DNA from 2 places in the Pseudomonas sp. 273 genome. Region 2 is predicted to be linked to the other one. Evidence: riboswitches for the same ligand, from Rfam matches in the RefSeq annotation. Region 2 holds a riboswitch; the other holds the start of a gene.
The links. A riboswitch is a leader RNA that binds a small molecule or an ion and turns the genes downstream of it on or off. The one in region 2 is predicted to bind fluoride.
Positions count from the first base shown of each region.

Region 1: it holds a riboswitch for fluoride, as region 2 does, so the genes downstream of both, crcB (fluoride efflux transporter CrcB) here and crcB (fluoride efflux transporter CrcB) in region 2, are expected to answer to the same signal.

Region 1 is NZ_CP116775.1:5,480,325-5,487,728, reverse strand. It holds gene PKO50_RS25035 (SDR family oxidoreductase) at 1-551, opposite strand, end outside; gene PKO50_RS25030 (HugZ family protein) at 658-1,395, shown strand; gene PKO50_RS25025 (FxsA family protein) at 1,460-1,927, shown strand; gene PKO50_RS25020 (co-chaperone GroES) at 2,120-2,413, shown strand; gene groL (chaperonin GroEL) at 2,462-4,102, shown strand; fluoride riboswitch at 4,178-4,240, shown strand; partial or broken gene crcB (fluoride efflux transporter CrcB) at 4,304-4,686, shown strand; gene PKO50_RS25005 (response regulator transcription factor) at 4,882-5,565, shown strand; partial or broken gene PKO50_RS25000 (HAMP domain-containing sensor histidine kinase) at 5,555-6,831, shown strand; gene PKO50_RS24995 (class I SAM-dependent methyltransferase) at 6,911-7,404, shown strand, end outside.
Region 2 is NZ_CP116775.1:3,836,545-3,843,948, reverse strand. It holds gene ilvD (dihydroxy-acid dehydratase) at 1-1,205, opposite strand, end outside; gene ppa (inorganic diphosphatase) at 1,253-1,792, opposite strand; gene PKO50_RS17555 (DUF190 domain-containing protein) at 1,813-2,157, opposite strand; gene crcB (fluoride efflux transporter CrcB) at 2,171-2,554, opposite strand; fluoride riboswitch at 2,679-2,740, opposite strand; gene PKO50_RS17545 (Chromate resistance protein ChrB) at 2,981-3,433, shown strand; gene PKO50_RS17540 (MFS transporter) at 3,503-4,768, shown strand; gene PKO50_RS17535 (DNA mismatch repair protein MutS) at 4,765-6,276, opposite strand; gene PKO50_RS17530 (DNA mismatch repair protein MutS) at 6,273-7,404, opposite strand, start outside.

The sequences.
Region 1 (7,404 bases), 1.6 Mb from region 2:
CCGTAGCGCGCCAGTTCCTTGGCCCAGACCACGGTGTCGGCGGCGACGCCGGCCTTGGCCGCGGAGTAGTTGGCCTGGCCCATGTTGCCGGCGCGGGAGATGGAGGAGATATTGACGATCGCGCCCTGGTTGTCCAGCTCGATCATCTTCGCCGCCACTTCGCGGGTGCAGAGGAACACGCCGGTCAGGTTGACGTCGATCACCGCCTGCCACTGGGCCAGGCTCATCTTGCTCAGCTGGCCGTCCTTGACCTTGATGGTCAGGCCGTCGCGCAGGATGCCGGCGTTGTTCACCAGGCCGTTGATGGCGCCGAAGTCGCTGGCCACCTGGGCCACCATGTGGCTAACCTGTTCCTCGTTGGCCACGTTGCACAGGTAGGCGCGGGCGTCGCCGCCGGCGGCCTTGCAGGCGGCGACCGCCTCGTCCAGTTTCTCCTGGTTCAGGTCGACCAGCGCCAGTTTCGCTCCCTTGGCGGCGAGGAACTCGCCCATGGCGCGGCCCAGGCCCTGGCCGCCGCCGGTGATGATGATGACCTTGTCTTGCAATTGCATGGTTGGAATCCCCACGGCAATGTCTGGTGAATGGCCTCGCCGGCAACGGTGAACGAATTTTCTGTGCCCGTCCGTTTGCGACGGATTCTTAGCGAGGAGTCATAAGGTGAGCGTGAAAGCTGCCAAGAATGCCCGAGAATTGCTGCTCAAGGAATACCGCGCAGTGCTTTCCACCCAGTCGAAGAAGTGGCCGGGCTACCCCTTCGGCTCGGTGGTCCCATACTGCCTGGATGGCGCCGGCCGGCCGCTGATCCTGATCAGCCGGATCGCCCAGCACACCCACAACCTGCAGGCCGACGCCAAGTGCTCGCTGCTGGTGGGCGAACGTGGCGCCGACGACATCCAGGCCGCCGGCCGCCTGACCCTGCTGGCCGAGGCCCGTCCGCTGGAGGACGTCGAGGAGATCGAGGCCGCGGCGCAGCGCTACTACGCCTACTTCCCCGGCTCGCGCGACTACCACAAGGCCCACGACTTCGATTTCTGGGTGCTGCAGCCGGTGCAGTGGCGCTTCATCGGCGGTTTCGGCGACATCCACTGGCTGGGCGCCGACAGCGTGCCGCTGGCCAACCCCTTCGCCGGCGAGGTGGAGCAGGGCATGGCCGGGCACATGAACCAGGACCACGCCAATGCCATCGTGCACTACCTGGAACTGGCCGGCCTGCCGGTGGGCGAGGCCCCGGAACTGGTGGGAATCGATACAGAAGGTTTCCACCTGCGCGTCGGCTCCATCCTCCACTGGCTGCCGTTCCCGGCGCCCTGTGCCAACCCTGGCGAGGTGCGCCAGGCGCTGGTGCAACTGGCGCGGGCGCAGGCCTGGCCGGGCAACGAGGTGATCCAGGCTTGAAATAGGCGGGTGTCGGCGCCAACTACGGAATATCCGGGCCGACGCCCCGCCAAGGACCCCTGAAATGCGAGTCACCCTGTTCTTCCTGCTGCTCTTCCCGCTGATCGAACTGGCCGTACTGATCAAGGTCGGCAGCGTCATCGGCGTGGGCTGGACCCTGCTGTTGCTGGTCGCCAGCGCCTTCCTCGGCGCGGCGCTGCTGCGCGTGGCCGGCCTGGCCACCCTGTGGCGCGCCCGCGAGCGCCTGTCCCGCGGCGAGGTGCCCGAGCAGGAAATGCTCGAGGGCCTGCTGATCGCGGTCGGCGGTGCCTTGCTGATGCTGCCGGGTTTCATCAGCGACATCCTCGGCCTGCTCTGCCTGCTGCCGTTCACCCGCAGCCTGCTGCTGGGCGGGCTGCGCCGGCGCATGCGCGAGCAGGAGGAGCGCCGCCGCGCCTTCGCCGGCGACCCGTCGGCGCAATCGCGCGGCCCGCAAGGGCCGAACGTGATCGAGGGCGAGTTCGAACGCCGCGACAACGATCGCCTGCGCTGAAATTTTTTTCCCCACGGCCTTGAAATGCCCCACGACGACCTCATGTAGCAGGCACCGCAAGGTCCCTGTCATTCGGACAGGCTGTCTTACGCGGCTCGCCCGTCGGGCCGCAAACCGGCGAAGCCGGCTTCAACAAAACCTGCCGGACATCGATCCGGCCGTTGGAAACCACTGTTTGGGAGAGTTACGACTATGAAGCTTCGTCCTCTGCATGACCGCGTCGTCATTCGTCGCAGCGAGGAAGAAACCAAGACCGCAGGCGGCATCGTGCTGCCGGGTTCCGCCGCCGAGAAACCGAACCGTGGCGAAGTCGTCGCCGTCGGTACCGGCCGCGTGCTGGACAGCGGCGAAGTTCGCGCTCTGGCAGTGAAAGTGGGTGACAAGGTGGTGTTCGGCCCGTACTCCGGCAGCAACGCCATCAAGGTCGACGGCGAAGAGCTGCTGGTGATGGGCGAGTCCGAGATTCTCGCCGTCCTGGAAGACTGATCAGTCCGCCCCAACCCCCACTGAATTCGATTTACGAGGAAACAGAACATGGCTGCCAAAGAAGTTAAGTTCGGCGATTCCGCTCGCAAGAAAATGCTGGTCGGCGTAAACGTGCTGGCCGATGCCGTCAAGGCCACCCTCGGCCCGAAAGGCCGTAACGTCATCCTGGACAAGAGCTTCGGCGCTCCGACCATCACCAAGGACGGCGTTTCCGTCGCCAAGGAAATCGAACTCAAGGACAAGTTCGAGAACATGGGCGCCCAACTGGTGAAAGACGTTGCCTCCAAGGCCAACGACGCTGCCGGTGACGGCACCACCACCGCTACCGTCCTGGCCCAGGCCATCGTCAACGAAGGCCTGAAGGCCGTCGCTGCCGGCATGAACCCGATGGACCTGAAGCGCGGCATCGACAAGGCGACCGTCGCCATCGTCGCCCAGCTCAAGGAGCAGGCCAAGCCCTGCGCCGACACCAAGGCCATCGCCCAGGTCGGCACCATCTCCGCCAACTCCGACGACTCCATCGGCAACATCATTGCCGAAGCCATGGACAAGGTCGGCAAAGAAGGCGTGATCACCGTCGAAGAAGGCTCGGGCCTGGAAAACGAACTGTCGGTCGTAGAAGGCATGCAGTTCGACCGTGGCTACCTGTCGCCCTACTTCATCAACAAGCCGGACACCATGGTTGCCGAGCTGGAAGGCCCGCTGCTGCTGCTGGTCGACAAGAAGATCTCCAACATCCGCGAAATGCTGCCGGTGCTGGAAGCTGTCGCCAAGGCCGGCCGCCCGCTGCTGATCGTCGCCGAAGACGTCGAAGGCGAAGCCCTGGCCACCCTGGTGGTCAACAACATGCGTGGCATCGTCAAGGTCGCGGCCGTCAAGGCTCCGGGCTTCGGCGACCGCCGCAAGGCCATGCTGCAGGACATCGCCATCCTGACCGGCGGTACCGTCATCTCCGAAGAAGTCGGCCTGAGCCTGGAAGGCGCCACCCTGGAGCACCTGGGTAACGCCAAGCGCGTGGTTCTGAGCAAAGAGAACACCACCATCATCGATGGCGCCGGCGCCCAAGCCGACATCGAAGCCCGCGTCCTGCAGATCCGCAAGCAGGTCGAAGAGACTTCCTCCGACTACGACCGCGAGAAGCTGCAAGAGCGCCTGGCCAAGCTGGCCGGGGGTGTTGCCGTGATCAAGGTCGGCGCTGCCACCGAAGTCGAGATGAAAGAGAAGAAAGCCCGCGTCGAAGACGCCCTGCACGCTACCCGTGCCGCGGTGGAAGAAGGCGTGGTTCCTGGCGGCGGCGTCGCCCTGGTGCGTGCCCTGCAGGCCATCGAAGGCCTGAAGGGTGACAACGAAGACCAGAACGTCGGTATCGCCCTGCTGCGTCGCGCTGTCGAAGCGCCGCTGCGCCAGATCGTCGCCAACTCCGGCGACGAGCCGAGCGTGGTGGTCGACAAGGTCAAGCAAGGTTCGGGCAACTACGGCTACAACGCCGCTACCGGTGTCTACGGCGACATGATCGAGATGGGTATCCTCGATCCGGCCAAGGTCACCCGTTCGGCGCTGCAGGCCGCTGCCTCCATCGGCGGCCTGATGGTCACCACCGAGGCGATGGTTGCCGAAGTGGTCGACGACAAGGCCGCTCCGGCCATGCCGGACATGGGCGGCATGGGTGGCATGGGCGGCATGATGTAAGCCTCCCGGCCCCTGGCTGAGAAAGAGCCCCGCTTCGGCGGGGCTTTTTCGTTTCCGGCGCTTTGTGCCAAGATGTGCCGCGCAGGAGATGGCATTCCTCCTTCAACCGCCCCCGTGGCTGATGATGCCTACGCATTCACCTGGACCAGGCGCGTAGGCGTTCGCCTGCGGCCTGTCCGAAAGCCCCTCAAGGACAGGATCATGTGGAAACCCGTTCTCGCCATCGCCCTCGGCGCCGCCATCGGCGCGTTGCTGCGCTGGTACCTCGGCCTCAAGCTGAACAGCCTGATGCCCACCGTCCCCCCGGCACCCTGGCCGCCAACCTGATCGGCGGCTACATCATCGGCCTCGCCGTCGCCTACTTCGCCAGCGCCCAGGGCATAGCGCCGGAGTGGCGGCTGTTGATCATCACCGGCTTCTGCGGTGGCCTGACCACCTTCTCGACCTTCTCCGCGGAGGTCGTCACCCTGCTGCAGGAAGGCCGCCTGGCCTGGGCCATGGGGGCGATCGCCGTGCACGTCAGCGGTTCCCTGGCGATGACCCTGCTCGGCCTGTTCACCGGCAACTGGCTGATGGGCAAGTGAGCCGTCGCGGGGGCGCCGGATGGCAGCCCCGCACGCAAGCCCCCCGCGCATTCGCAGCACCTCGTATCTGCTCCCTTCACGCCAAGGCTGGCGCGGCCTCGCCGCCGGCCCGAGGTGTTGTGAAAAAAACGTCAAAGACGCTTAAGTTCCAATTAAGCGAGCTAGTCTAGGGTGCCCTGCAAAGCGGAGAGGAACATGCGGATTCTGTTGGTTGAAGACAATCGGGACATCCTGGCCAATATGGCGGATTACCTGGGGCTCAAGGGTTACACGGTGGACTGCGCGCAGGACGGCTTGTCCGGCCTGCACCTGGCGGCGACCGCGCACTACGACCTGATCGTCCTGGACGTGATGCTGCCCGGCCTGGACGGTTTCACCCTGTGCCGGCGCCTGCGCGAGGACGCGCGGCGCGACACCCCGGTGATCATGCTGACCGCCCGCGACCAACTGGACGACCGCCTGCAGGGCTTCCGTTCCGGCGCCGACGACTACCTGCTCAAGCCCTTCGCCCTGTCGGAGCTGGCCGCGCGCATCGAGGCGGTGCTGCGCCGGACCCAGGGCGGCGGCCGCCGAGAACTGCAAGTGGCGGACCTGAGCTACAACCTCGATACCCTGGAAGTGAACCGCGGCGGCAGGCCGCTCAAGCTCAACCCCATCGGCCTCAAGCTGCTGGCGGTGCTGATGCAGAAGAGCCCGCACGTGGTGCGCCGCGACGTGCTCGAGGAAGCCGTCTGGGGCGACGACTGCCCGGACAGCGACAGCCTGCGCAGCCACGTCCACCAGCTGCGCCAGGTGATCGACAAGCCTTTCGCCATGCCCTTGCTGCACACCGTCCACGGTGTCGGCTACCGCCTGGCGGAGGAAACGAATGGAGTATAGGCAGAGCCTTTCCCGCCGGATCGTCTTTGCTTTCGTGTTCATGACCGCGCTGGTCGGCGGCCTGTTTTCGCTGAGCATCGTCGGCGTGGTGCACGTGGTCGAGGAGCGCCTGATTTCCCGTGACCTGGGGGCGAGCTGGACCGCATCATCAACGAGGACCTGCGCAGCGGCAGGGGCCCGCGGCTGGACCCCGGCATGCGCTTCTTCGTCAGCGACGGCGTCGGCGTCTATGCCATGCCGCCGGCGCTGCAGCGCCTGGAGTCGGGCTTCCACGAGGTGTTCGACGGCGAGCTGTCGTTCCATGCGCTGGTGCGCGACGCCGATGGCCGCCGCTACGTGCTGCTGCAGGACCAGAGCGATTTCGAGGCGCGCGAGCAGGTCCTGTACGCCGCCGTGGTGACCGGCTACGTGCTCAGCCTGGCGCTGGCCGGCCTGCTCGGCTGGCTGCTCTCGCGCAAGGTGATGGAGCCGGTGGTGCGCCTGGCGCGCCAGGTGCGGCACCGCGACCAGTTGCTGGACCTGGCGCCGCCGCTGGCGCCGGACTACGCCCACGACGAGGTCGGCGAGCTGGCGGCGGCGTTCGACTATGCCATCGGGCAACTGCACCAGGTGCTGACCCGGGAAAAACTGTTCACCAGCGATGTCAGCCATGAGCTGCGCACGCCGCTGATGGTGATCGCCAGCAGCAGCGAGCTGCTCGCCGAGGAACCGGGCCTGAGCCCGAAGGCGCGTACCCAGCTGGCGCGGATCACCACCGCCAGCGAGGAAATGCGCGACCTGGTGCAGACCTTCCTGATGCTGGCGCGCTCGCGCACCAAGGAGCTGGACATCGCCCCGCGGGCCGGCCTGCAGCGCATCGCCGACGACCTGGCCGGGCAATGGCGCGGGCCGATCGAGGCCAAGGGGCTGCAGCTGATCTACGAGGTACAGGCGGTGCCGCCGGAGCAATACAACGCGGCCTTCCTGCGCTCGGTGATGAGCAACCTGCTGCGCAACGCCATGCACTACACGGATGCAGGACACATCCGCTTGCAATTGTCCGCCAGCGGTTTCGTCGTCGAGGACAGTGGCCAAGGCATCCCCGAGGAGCAGCGCGAGCGCATGTTCCAGCCCTTCGTCCGCGGCCCGCAACAGCGCGGCGAGGGCCTTGGCCTGGGCCTTTCGCTGGTGAAGAGGATCTGCTCGGCGGAAGGCTGGGAGGTCAAGCTGACGCCGGCCCAGCCGCACGGCTGCCGTTTCGAGGTCCGCCTGGTCGGCGAGGCTTGACGAATTTTTCACATGCGCATGACCGCATGGATACAGAATCACCCGTAGTTTCGTATAAAAAATGAGCAGGAACCCCATCATGAGCGACAAGCCCGTCGAGCTCGAGTTTTCCCAGAAGTACGACCGTCAGCATGCCGAGCGCTACCTGCGCAAGCATCGCAGTGGGCTGTCCCGGAAACTTTCCCATTGGCGCGATGTCCAGATCGCCCGCCAGGCGCTCAAGCTGGCCGGCCAGCCGAACCTGGTGCTGGACCTGCCGTGCGGCGCCGGCCGCTTCTGGCCGATGCTGGCCGAGAAGGACAACCGGGTGATCATCGGTGCGGACAATTCCGCCGACATGATCGCCGTGGCCTGCGCCGGCCAGCCGGTGGAGGTTGTCAAACGCGTGCGGCCTTTGCAGACTTCGGCATTCGCCATCGATTTGCCGGACAACGCCGTCGACAGCATCTTCAGCATGCGCCTGATGCACCACATCGGTGAATCGAGCGACCGCATGACCATGCTGCGCGAGTTCCACCGCGTGACCCGCGACAGTGTGATCCTCTCGCTGTGGGTCGACGGCAACTTCAAGGC
Region 2 (7,404 bases):
CGGTCGTCGTCCAGGCTCGGCCAGCGGGTGTTCTGGCTGAACGCGGTCTGGGTGGGGATGCCGGCCGGGCCGGCCTGGAAGAAGGTGTGCACCCGCTCGTCGCAGGTCTGGGTGATGTCCCACTCGGCGATGGCGTCCTTCATCGAAGGGCTGTGCACGGTCGGCACCTCGGTGTGCAGCAGGCCGCCGCGGGCCAGTTCGCCGAGGATGGAGAAGATGCCGCCGGCGCGGTGCACGTCTTCCAGGTGGTACTTCTGGATGTTCGGCGCCACCTTGCACAGCTGCGGCACCTTGCGCGACAGGCGGTCGATGTCGCGCAGGTCGAAGGGCACCGCGCCTTCCTGGGCGGCGGCCAGCAGGTGCAGGATGGTGTTGGTCGAGCCGCCCATGGCGATGTCCAGGCTCATGGCGTTCTCGAAGGCGAGCACGTTGGCGATGCTGCGCGGCAGCACCGAGGTGTCGCCTTCGCCGTAGTAGCGCTGGCACAGCTCCACGGCCAGGCGCCCGGCGCGCAGGAACAGCTGCTCGCGGTCGGCGTGGGTGGCCAGGGTGGTGCCGTTGCCCGGCAGGGCCAGGCCCAGGGCCTCCACCAGGCAGTTCATCGAGTTGGCGGTGAACATGCCGGAGCAGGAACCGCAGGTGGGGCAGGCGCTGCGCTCGTATTCGGCGACCTTCTCGTCGGAGCAGCTGTCGTCGGCGGCCGCGACCATGGCGTCGATCAGGTCCAGGCCGTGGTTGGCCAGCTTGGTCTTGCCGGCTTCCATCGGCCCGCCGGAGACGAACACCACCGGGATGTTCAGGCGCAGGGCGGCCATCAGCATGCCGGGGGTGATCTTGTCGCAGTTGGAGATGCAGACGATGGCGTCGGCGCAGTGGGCGTTGACCATGTATTCGACTGAGTCGGCGATGATCTCGCGGCTGGGCAGCGAATAGAGCATGCCGTCGTGGCCCATGGCGATGCCGTCGTCCACGGCGATGGTGTTGAATTCCTTGGCCACGCCGCCGGCCTTCTCGATCTCGCGGGCGACCAGTTGGCCCAGGTCCTTCAGGTGCACGTGGCCGGGCACGAACTGGGTGAAGGAGTTGGCGATGGCGATGATCGGCTTCTTGAAGTCTTCGTCCTTCATCCCGGTGGCGCGCCAGAGGGCGCGGGCGCCGGCCATGTTGCGGCCGTGGGTGGAGGTTTTCGAGCGGTAGTCTGGCATGGGGGTTCCTGATCGGCTGATCGTGGCGTTTTCTTGTCTTGTGGGGTTCAGGCCCGGTGCGCCGCTTCGTAGGCAGCCACCGACTTGCGGATTTCCTCGCGCGCGTCGTCCAGGCTGCCCCAGCGTTCCATGCGCACCCACTTGCCGGGTTCGAGGGTCTTGTAGTTCTCGAAGAAGTGCTGGATCTGCCTGAGCAGCAGGTCGCTCAGGTCGCTGCACTGGTGCAGGCCGGCGTACAGGGTGCTGAGCTTGTCGTGGGGCACGGCGATGATCTTGGCGTCCGGCCCGGCCTCGTCGGTCATGTACATCACCCCCAGCGGGCGGCAGCGCAGCACGGTGCCGGGCGCGACCGGGCAGGGGGCGACGACGAGGATGTCCAGCGGGTCGCCGTCCTCGCTGAGGGTGGAGGGAATGAAGCCGTAGTTGGCCGGGTAGAACATCGGCGTGCTGAGGAAGCGGTCGACGAACAGCTGGCCGCTGGCCTTGTCCAGTTCGTACTTGATGGGCGCGTGGTTGGCCGGGATCTCGATCACGGCGTAGAGGTCGTCCGGGATGCCCTTGCCGGCGGGGAGGTCGGTGAAGCTCATGGCGCGGGTCTCCGTGGTCGTCAGGTGGTGGGGGTGTCGCGGTCGGCCTTGCGCTTGCCGACGGTGCCCATCTCCACGGGCGTCTTCACGTAGAACAGCGCCAGGTCCTCGGCTTCCAGGCGCTCGAACAGGCGCTCGCACTCCTCCTCGGAGACGGCCAGGCAGATTTCCACCGGCTGGTCGGCCAGTTCGAAGAAGTGGTAGGAGTGCACCCGCCCGGCATGGCCGAAGCCTTCCGCGCCGACGACCAGGGTGGCGCCCTTGAGCTTCATGCCGCGGGCCAGGTCGACCATCCAGTCGGTGATCAGCTTGCCGCCGTGGCGGCGGCTCTGTTGGGTGAAGAAGGTCACCAGGTAGCCTTTCATGATTACGCCTCCGTCAGCGTGCGCCCAGCAATGTGTAGGTTAGAACGCCCGCGGCCGTCGCCAGCAGCGAACCTACGACGTGCACCGCGATTTCCCCCAGTGCCCAGGCCACGCGGCCGGTCTGTAGCAGCGAGAAGGTTTCCGCGGAGAAGGTCGAGAAGGTGGTCAGGCCGCCGCAGAAGCCGGTGACCAGCAGCAGGCGCCATTCCGGGCTGAGGCCGGGGTTGGCGGCGAACAGGGCCACGGCCAGGCCGATGACGTAGCCACCGATGACGTTGGCGGCCCAGGTGCCCGGCGGGATGGTGGGGAACAGGGCGTTGAGCTGCAGGCCGAGGAACCAGCGCAGCAGGGCGCCCAGCGAGGCCCCCAGGGCAATGGCGAGGATGGATTTCAGCATGCCGGCGGGCCCCCGTCGGAGGAGGGTACGGGCGATGCCGGGGAGGGGAGTGGGTGGGGTGTCGCGGTCACGGTCCGGTCCTTTTGCAAAAGGACAGGACGCACGCCTACGCACCCTGTCCAGGGTTCACGTAGGCATCATCAGCACGAGGGCGGTTAAAGGAGGAATGCCATCTCCTGCGGCGAAAGCTAGCACTTTTGCCGCACCGGGGAAAAGCCCCCGGCCTCTCCCTGGCGGCGTTGCCCCCTGTTTCATATCGCCAGCGTTGCCTGCAACAATAAGCTTATGAGTTTTGATTCTTTTAAAATGTAACGACGGTTACATTAGAGTTGCACGCATGACGAACCAGAACTGGCTCCTGCTTACCTACAAGGTCCCTCCGAACCGGCCAAGAAGCGCATCGCGCTGTGGCGCAGGCTCAAGGGCATGGGCGCGGTGTACCTGCAGAATGGCGTCTGCCTGCTGCCCAAGAACGACGAGCACGTGCGCCAGCTGAAGATGCTGGAGCACGAGATCGGCGCCATGGGAGGCGACTCGGTGATCCTCGAGACCGTCGCCCTGGACCGCCTGCAGGAGGACAAGGTGGTGGCCCGCTTCCGGGCCGACCGCGACGAGGAATACCGCGAGCTGCTCGACAAGTGCGACGACTTCGAGGCGGAGATCGCCAAGGAGACCGCGGCTTCCCACTTCACCTACGCCGAGCTGGAAGAGAACGACGTCGACCTGAAGAAGCTGCAGAACTGGCTGGAGAAGATCCGCAGGCTGGATTTCTACGGCGCACCGCTGCTGGCCGAGGCGCAGCAGCGCCTGCAGGCGTGCGAGGCCCTGCTGGACACCTACGCCCAGCGGGTATTCGAGGCACAGGACGAGAACCGCTGAACCCGCGAGCCACCCGCCGCGCCGCGTAGCGGCGGTCCGGCGCGCGTGCTCCGCCACCGAGGAGGCATGATGCACCCATCGCAGCAGCAGGCGCCGGAAACGGCCGGCAAGGCGGGCCGCACGGCCTGGCTCAACGGCACGGTGGTGGGGGCGGGGGTGACCAGCGCCCTGGGCGATTTCTGCTACGAGACCACCACCGTGATACTGCCCGGGTTCCTCGCGGTGCTGGGGATTCCCGCCGCCGCGCTGGGCATCATCGAGGGGATCGCCGACGCCCTGGCCGCCTACACCAAGATGTTCTCCGGCTACATCGCCGACAAGCTGGGGCATCGCAAGCTGCTGGTGGTGATCGGCTACGGGTTGACGCCGGTCGGGCAGGTGCTGCTGGCCCTTGCCCTGGGCTGGCCGCTGATCCTCCTCGGGCGGCTGGTCTCCTGGTTCGGCAAGGGGCTGCGCGGCCCGCTGCGCGACGCCATCGTGGTCCAGGCGGTGACGGCCGAGAGCCGCGGCCGGGCCTTCGGTTTCCACCGCGCGATGGACACCCTGGGCGCCGTGGCCGGGCCCCTGCTGGGCGTCGCGCTGCTGGGCTGGGCCCAGCGGCTGCCCTGGGATGATGCCAGCGGGCCGTTCCGCCTGGTGCTGTGGCTGAGCGTGATTCCCGGCGTGCTGGCCGTGCTGGCGTTCCTGACCCTGGTCAGGGACCCGCAGCACTCGGCGAACCCCGGGCTGAAGTTCTTCCAGACGCTGAAGGGCCTGCCGCTGCGCTTCAAGCGCTACCTGGGGGCCGTCGGGCTGTTCGGCATCGGCGATTTCAGCCACAGCCTGCTCATCCTCGCCGCCACGCAGCTGCTGGCCGGCAGCCTGGGCGTGGTCCAGGCGGCGCAGGTCGCCGGCCTGCTGTACGTCTGGCGCAACCTGGTGCAGGTGCTGACGTCCTATCCCGTCGGCGCGCTGGCCGACCGCCTGGGCTCCCTGCCGGTGCTGGTCGCCGGCTATGCCCTGGGCGCCCTGACGGCGCTGCTGGCGGCCCTGGCCTTCTGGCTGCGGGTGGACAGCCTGCCGCTGCTGGCGCTGCTGTTCACCGTCGCCGGCCTGTACGTGTCGGTGCAGGAGGCCCTGGAGTCCACCGTGACCGCCGACATGGTGCAGCCGCAGACGCTGGCCCTGAGCTATGGCGCGCTCGGCACCGTGAACGGCACCGCCAAGTTCGTTTCCAGCGCGACGGTCGGCCTGCTCTGGAGCGCCGTCTCGCCGGTGCTGGCGTTCGTCTGCGCCGCCGTGCTGATGGCCGCGGGCACCGCCGCGCTGGCCCGGTTGCAGGCCCGCGGCGGCTAGCCGGCGGCCGCGGGCTCGGCGAAGACCTGCGCGTACAGGTCGGTGCCGAACGCGGTGGCCAGCGGGGCGTCCTCGGTGATGCGGAAGGTCCGCCCGCCGTCGTCGCGGCGCTCGGCGCGGAGGAACAGGCTGCCCGGTGGCGGCGCTTCGTAAAGGCTGTGGGCGAAGTCGTGGAGGTGGGTGACGAAGAAGGTCTTCACCCCGGCCTCGGCCAGCGCACGCACCACCTGGCGGGCGATTTCCGAGCCCTCGCGCTCGTTGGTGGCGGCGACGGATTCGTTGCACAGCAGGATGGAGCGCGGGCTCAGGTGGTCGACGATGTCGCTCATGCGGGCGAGTTCCTCGTCCAGCTTGCCGCGCTTCATGCTGGCGTCCTCCTCGCGCTTGTAGTGGGTGTACAGGCCGTCGCAGAGGTTGGCGCGCAGCTGCCGCGCCGGCACGAACAGGCCGCACTGCAGCATCAGCTGGGCGATGCCGATGCTGCGCAGGAAGGTCGACTTGCCGCCCTGGTTGGCGCCGGTGATGACGAACAGCTGTCGGTCGTCGCCGGCCAGGTCGTTGCCGACCACCGCGCGCCGCATGTTCAGCGCCAGGCAGATGTCGTAGAGGCCTTCGAAGGCCTGCCGGTACTGCCCGGCGGGGCTGACGTCGGCGAAGCAGATGTCGCCGCGCAGCTCGCTCAGGTGCTCGCGCAGGTTGAGGCAGCCGATGTAGAACGCCAGCTCGGTGCGCAGCATGGCGAAGAAGCCGGTGATGTGCTCGGCGGCCTGGGCGAGGGCGTTGGCCACCTCGTTGGCGCCCCTGTCCTGCAGCTCCGACAGCGCCGTGGCGCCGGTCTCGTCGCGCTCGGCGATCTCGTAGACGTAGCTCTCCGGCTTCTTGCCCAGCAGGCGCTTGAGCCAGGAGCCCTGGGGCCTGGGGTAGCGCCGCAGGCAGTAGGCCACGCCGCGGTTCAGCGGGCCCAGGCGGGCGCTGACGAGAAAACCCTTGCGCAGCTTGAGCTGCTCGAAGTGGTCCTGCAGTTCGGCGAAGTACTGGTCGCTGATCTCCTCGCGGATCAGGGCGAACAGCTTGCCGAAGCCCTCCGAGGCGAAGTGCCCGGCCTGCTCGTCGGCCATCCGCCGCAGGCGTCGGAGCAGGTCGATCTGCAGGTGCAGCAGCTTCAGCGAGCGGTGCATGATGCTGCTGGGGTACTTGGTCATGAAGCTCAGGTAGATGTTCTGCTCCAGCCCCAGCACGTCCAGGGCGAGGCGGTACAGGTCGCGCACCACCGCCTGGTTGGCCAGGCAGTCGCGCAGCACCGCCTGGCGGTAGCGGACCACCTCCGGGGTGCTGTCGAAGGCGGTCAGCAGCGCGCAGCGGGCGACCTGGCGGAGGTACTTGTCGTCGCCGGCCATGGCGTCGAACAGGGTGTCCAGGGCCAGGTCCTGGACCAGGTCCTCGGCGTGCAGCGGCGGCGGCTTGTCCAGGTCGAAGTCGGCCTGCGGGTACATGAGGTGGGCTTTCATGGCCGGATGCGCTCCTTCACGCTGTCGTAGGTGAGGCGGTGCTTGCGGGCGATGGAGAGGGCGTAGGACAGCCGGTCCGCGGGCTTGCGCAGGACCTTGAAGGTGCGCCGGGACGGGTCGTCGGGGTCGACGCAGCTCATCATGCTGACGATGCTCTGGCCCATCTGCGTCAGCTCGTGGATGAAGGTGACGCACACGCAGAGGGCGTCCAGGGCGATGATCCGCGCGAGGATCTTCTGGCCGAGGAAGGCGGCGTCGCTGGCGGTGGTCGAGGAGAAGATCTCGTTGATCAGGATCAGGCTGCGGCCGCTGGCGCCCTCGAGTATCCCGCGGGCGCGGAGCAGGTCGTCCTGCAGCTTGCCGCGCAGGTCGCCGGGGCGCTCCTGTTTCTCGAACAGGGTGTAGAGGCGGTCGAAGAGGAACAGCTCGGCGGCCTCGGCCGGCACCCGGCAGCCGATGCAGGCCAGGTAGTGCAGCTGGCCGACCAGGCGGGCGAAGGTGGTCTTGCCGCCCTGGTTGGGGCCGGAGACCACCAGGATGCGCTCGCGCCCGGCCAGCTCGAAGTCGTTGCACACCACGTCCAGGCGGTTGCTGTTGCGCACCAGGCGGCTGGCCAGGGCGAGGTCGAAGGCGTTGCGGGCGAACACGGCCTTGCTGTCGGTGCGCACGCCGGGGAAGCAGAAGGGCATGCCGGCGTCCACCAGCGGCTGGATGTAGGCCAGGTAGGCCAGGTAGAACTGCACCTCACGGTCGAAGTCCTGGACGGTCGCGTCGATGAAGTCCGCGTGCTTCTCGCAGAATCCGGCCTGCTCGGCGAAGACCTCCGGGTAGAGCTGCGCCACCATGTCCAGCACGGCCGCCTCGACGTGGTTCATGCCCGGCCATTCGTTGAACTTGGCGTGGTAGTCGCGCACGTCGCCCTGGCGGAATTTCGCGAAGGTCCTGTCGATGGCCTCGCTGATGTCCTCGGTCGGCTCGTAGCGCTGGACGCGGACCTGGTTGTCCCTGATCAGCATCGAGTAGGTGACGGCGCCGAGCCCGTCGAGCAGGTGGCGGGTGTCCCCGGCCAGGCCGACGAAGCGCTCCGAGGCCAGGTAGCGCCCCAGGTACGCCAGCAGCCCGCGCAGG